2 regions of the Paenibacillus sp. A14 genome follow, and region 1 is predicted to be linked to the other one. Evidence: predicted binding sites of a transcription regulator. Region 1 holds the regulator's gene; the other holds the start of a gene.
The links. The regulator CtsR, encoded in region 1, represses protease genes until heat stress. The targets are predictions, from matches to a motif close to ATGGTCAATAAAGGTCAAACA.

Region 1 (2,400 bases):
CAGGTGATCAAACATCTGAACACGTTTGGTGGCGATGGCGGAGGGGTTCCACGCGTACCCATCCCGAACACGACCGTTAAGCCCTCCAGCGCCGATGGTACTTGGACCGAAGGGTCCTGGGAGAGTAGGACGTTGCCAAGCAACTAAGAAAGAGCACTACCGTATGAAGCGGTGGTGCTCTTTTTGTATGCTCTAATACAAATTGATGCAAATCTGCAGGTATTTCCGAACGTTTGTGCCCCGAAGAGCGAAAAGGATGCAAAAGTGCAGGAATTTTCGGCCTTTTTCTTGAGGGGAGCCCCAGCAACAAAAAAAACCTGCAGATTTGCAGGAATATCGCACAGAGGGGCTTAACTCCCATAAATTCCTGCAGATTTGCAGGAATTTGTGTTCCAGGCAGGATCAAAAAGCCAGAAGCCTCGTTTTCGTTACCGCCTTTGTTTTTGCACCTTCGGAAGCCTGGAGGAATATTTTGACCGCAGGGCGCTCACACTGAAGATAAGAGTGCCCCCTTGGCAAAAGCATAATTTATGGTATAATGAGATTAAAGTCAAAGAAAGTCAAAGTCAATCCAATGCAAGAAAGTCAATACAGATAGTCATACCAGATAGAACTGCTTTAAATAATGGAGGATGGGTCATGCGTAATATCTCCGACATCATTGAAAAATATCTCAAAAGTATCTTGCATGAAAGCCCGGAAGGGGCGATTGAAATTCAGCGCAATGATCTGGCCGATAAGTTCAGCTGCGTGCCGTCACAGATTAACTATGTAATCAGTACGCGGTTTACGGTGGAAAAGGGATATTTGGTGGAGAGTAAACGCGGCGGCGGCGGGTACGTACGCATCAGGCGGATCGAATTGCCGGGTGCCAACAGCCTGCACACGTACCTCCACCAGATGATAAGTGAAGAGATCGGCCAGACGGCGGCGGAAGGACTTATTTATCAACTGGAAGAGGCCCGTTTTTTAAGCAGCAGGGAAGCGGCGCTGATGAGGGCCGCGATTTCCAGGGAAGTGCTGATGGTGAAACTGCCTTACCGGGACCAGATTCGCGCCAGAATTATGAAGGCAATGCTGATCTCTTTACTTGGCTAACTTTACCCGGCTAACGGCAGCATGCAATAAAACCAAGGCAATCCATTGTTGGAGGAGGGACAACTATGCAATGCCAAGAATGCGGTAAACGCCCTGCCACATTACATTTCACAAAAATCGTCAACGGCGAGAAAACGGAGTTTCATATCTGTGAGGCATGTGCGCGGGAGAAGGGAGAGATGATCCCGGGCACGAGCGGAGGCTTCTCGATCCATAATCTGCTCTCGGGATTAATGGAATTTCAGCCAGGTATTCACGGGCCGGCAGCAGCGGCGAAACCGAAGGAGAGTATCCGTTGTGAAGAATGCGGTCTGACGTATTCCCAGTTCAGCAAAATCGGACGCTTTGGCTGCAGTTCCTGCTACAAATATTTTAACGACCGCTTGGATCCCTTGTTCAAAAGAGTACACGGCAACACGGTCCATGTAGGGAAAGTGCCGAAACGGGCCGGCGGCCATCTCCAGGTCAAGCGGAAGCTCGATGACCTCCGCCGCGAGTTGCAGTACCGGATTTTGCAGGAAGAGTTTGAAGAAGCAGCCGCGCTTCGGGATCAAATTCGCGAGATTGAGAAGCAAATTTCCGCAGAGTAGGGGGAGTGCAGAATGCCTGATCTTCGTTTTACACAGCAACCTTTAAGCGAATGGATGAGCCGGGGCGGCAAGGAATCGGAGATTGTGATCAGTACCCGCGTGCGCATTGCCCGCAACCTGGTTCATCATCCTTTCCCGATGCTGGCGACCAACCAGCAGTCCGAAGAGGTGCTTAGGCTGCTGCAGGACGCTTTAAGCGATGAGCGTTTGCAGAGCTACGGCAAGCTGCATCCGGTGCTTCTGGCGGATTTGGAGGAGCTCGACAAGAAGATTTTGGTGGAGAAGCATCTGATCAGTCCGAACCTGGCGGGGGAATCCCGGAAAGGTGCCGCTTTCATCAGCGAGGACGAAAGCTTAAGCATCATGGTCAATGAAGAGGACCATTTACGGATTCAATGTCTGTATCCGGGCCTTCAAGTCCAGGAAGCTTGGGAAAAAGCGACGGCCATCGACGATATTTTTGAAGATCATGTCGATTATGCGTTTGACGCCAACCGGGGCTTTTTGACCAGCTGTCCGACGAATGTGGGGACGGGGCTTCGGGCTTCGGTCATGATGCATCTGCCTGCCCTGGTGCTGACGCAGCAGATTAACCGGATACTCTCGGCCGTGTCGCAAGTGGGATTGACGGTCCGGGGAATTTACGGTGAAGGCAGTGAAGCGATGGGCAACTTGTTTCAAATCTCAAATCAGATTACACTAGGACAAAGCG
Region 2 (2,400 bases), on a different contig from region 1:
TCCGCATAGAAGCTCTTATCCTTCCCGCCGAGCGGAGAGAACCAATGCCAGGTAAATGTGAGCAATCCTTTTTCGTTTGTCACCCAATCCCAGGCGTTTTGCAGCGTATTTTTGTTTTCATTGACTTCAAGCAAACATTCCTCGCCGCTCATTTCATAGTTAATGTTCGGGGAATAGCTCAAGAGTTCGAAACCGCAGAGGGCGGGGAGCTTCCCTGTCGCCTCTCGAATGTAATGCAGTTCCTCCTGTGTTGTGGTTTGCGTATGCTGCCCCGTGATAATGCCTTTGCCGGACAACCCGCTCAAATAATTTAATAGCGCTTTCACTTCTTCAGTTGCTTGGGGATTGCAAGGAACAGCTTGAGACATGGTAAGTCCATCCTTTCTTTTACTCCGGTAATTGATTTTAATAACATTGTTGTTATATTTGTTATTAGCACATTATTTTATCGACAAAACAAATATACTCCTTGTTAAGATAAAGGTCAATTACTACACAAAAAAACAATTTTATTTTGACTAACAAAATTTTATAGTATTGCTATTATTGTTATTTTAGTTTTCATTACAAAAGGCATTTCGATCTAAAAATTTTCAAAACTGCTTTCAAAAAAACCGAAGAACCACCCAAGTTTTACAAACCCCAATTGGTGCCTTTTAACAGCACAAAATATAACTTGCAATCCGTAAACGGATGTCCTATAATAAGTTTTGTTGTTCTTAAATCATGCGCCCGTGGTCCAATGGATATGACGTAGGCCTCCGGAGCCTGAGATCGAGGTTCGATTCCTCGCGGGCGCGCCATCTTACTTAAATGACAGACATCCGCAGCACTGAACTGGGTTGCGCAGCCTGTTATCATCATCGCCCTGAGTTTGGGCTTTTTTATTACCTAGAGTTTGACTTTCTTTGACTTTCTGTTTGAAATTGTTTATGATGAGGTTAATATTCATCGATTCCGTCAATTCTTTAATTGATTGAACCGATTGGGCTCAAGGCTGACACACGGCCTTTCCCGGGATATAAGTCTGGCGCGAACGGGCTACGGGATTCCCGACGATGCTTGGGCCAGGAAGTGGTTCTGATTTATTAAACTTGATCCATTAATGAGGAGGTTTTATCGGTGAGTTATATTCCTATGGTCGTTGAACAAAGTAACCGCGGCGAACGCGCTTACGACATTTACTCCAGACTGCTGAAGGACCGCATCATTTTCTTGGGCTCCCAGGTGAATGACGTTGTCGCCAACTCCATCATCGCTCAGATGCTGTTTCTGGACGCGGAGGATCCGGGGAAAGACATCCATTTGTACATTAACAGCCCTGGAGGTTCCATCACAGCCGGTATGGCCATTTTTGATACGATGCAATTCATTAAGTCCGACGTTTCCACCATCTGCGTGGGTCTCGCGGCTTCCATGGGCGCCTTCCTGCTGAATGCCGGTGCGCCGGGCAAACGCTACGCGCTGCCGAACAGCGAAATCATGATTCACCAACCGCTTGGCGGTGCCGAAGGCCAGGCTACGGATATCGAAATCCGGGCCCGCCGCATTCTGAAAATGCGCGACAAGCTGAACAAAATTTTGGCGGAACGGACCGGTCAGCCGTTGGAACGGATCGAAAAGGATACGGACCGCGACTACTTCATGAGCGCCGCCGAAGCCAAGGAATACGGCTTGATCGACCGCGTGATCGAGAAGGTTACGCCGCAGGGCGTGTAATCGAATAACCGCTAACGGCAAGACTGCCTCACGAGCCCTTGCGCTCGGCGGGGCAGTCTTTTTCTTGCTTTTACGCGAATTCGGTGGAAGAATAAGTACATTACTTTTTAGCCAGTTTACCCAGCAAGGAGTGAGCGAATGAAACCAGTCAAGAGAAGCAAGTTAACCGAAGTGAGCCGTCAACTGGCCGAGGTGGCCGCGGGCACCCGCAAAGCCGATCTGGTCGTGAAGAACGGAACTCTGGTCAACGTTTATACGGGAAAGCTCCAGGCGGGCACGGATGTCGCGATCGCCTGCGGAAGGATCGCTTATGTCGGCGATGCCAGCCATACGATCGGCGAGCGGACCGCGGTCATCGATGCGGCGGGACGGTTTATCGTTCCCGGGCTGCTGGACGGCCACATGCATGTCGAGAGCACGATGCTCTCGGTCACCGAATTCGCCAAAGCGGCCTTAGCCAAAGGGACGACGGGCGTGTTTATGGATCCGCATGAAATCGCCAACGTCTTCGGAGCGGACGGGGTACGCTGGATGCATGAGGAAGGTCGGGGACTGCCGCTCAAGGTATATACGACCTTCCCTTCCTGCGTTCCGGCCACGGATCATCTGGAAGATGCCGGGGCGGCCCTGGATGTCGCCGACATTGAAGACGGGATGACCTGGGATGGCGTCGAAGGCCTC

Region 2: clpP (ATP-dependent Clp endopeptidase proteolytic subunit ClpP) is a predicted target of CtsR. The motif match lies at 896-916, and genes of this name have one in related genera.

Annotation. Positions count from the first base shown of each region.
Region 1 is NZ_JBAGJD010000014.1:72,940-75,339, reverse strand. Features, by position in the region: rRNA gene rrf (5S ribosomal RNA) at 25-141, shown strand; gene V4U88_RS24050 (CtsR family transcriptional regulator) at 640-1,098, shown strand; gene V4U88_RS24045 (UvrB/UvrC motif-containing protein) at 1,164-1,688, shown strand; gene V4U88_RS24040 (protein arginine kinase) at 1,701-2,400, shown strand, end outside.
Region 2 is NZ_JBAGJD010000005.1:48,022-50,421, reverse strand. Features, by position in the region: gene V4U88_RS14770 (glycosyl hydrolase) at 1-368, opposite strand, end outside; tRNA gene V4U88_RS14765 (tRNA-Arg) at 729-803, shown strand; gene clpP (ATP-dependent Clp endopeptidase proteolytic subunit ClpP) at 1,123-1,719, shown strand; gene ade (adenine deaminase) at 1,858-2,400, shown strand, end outside.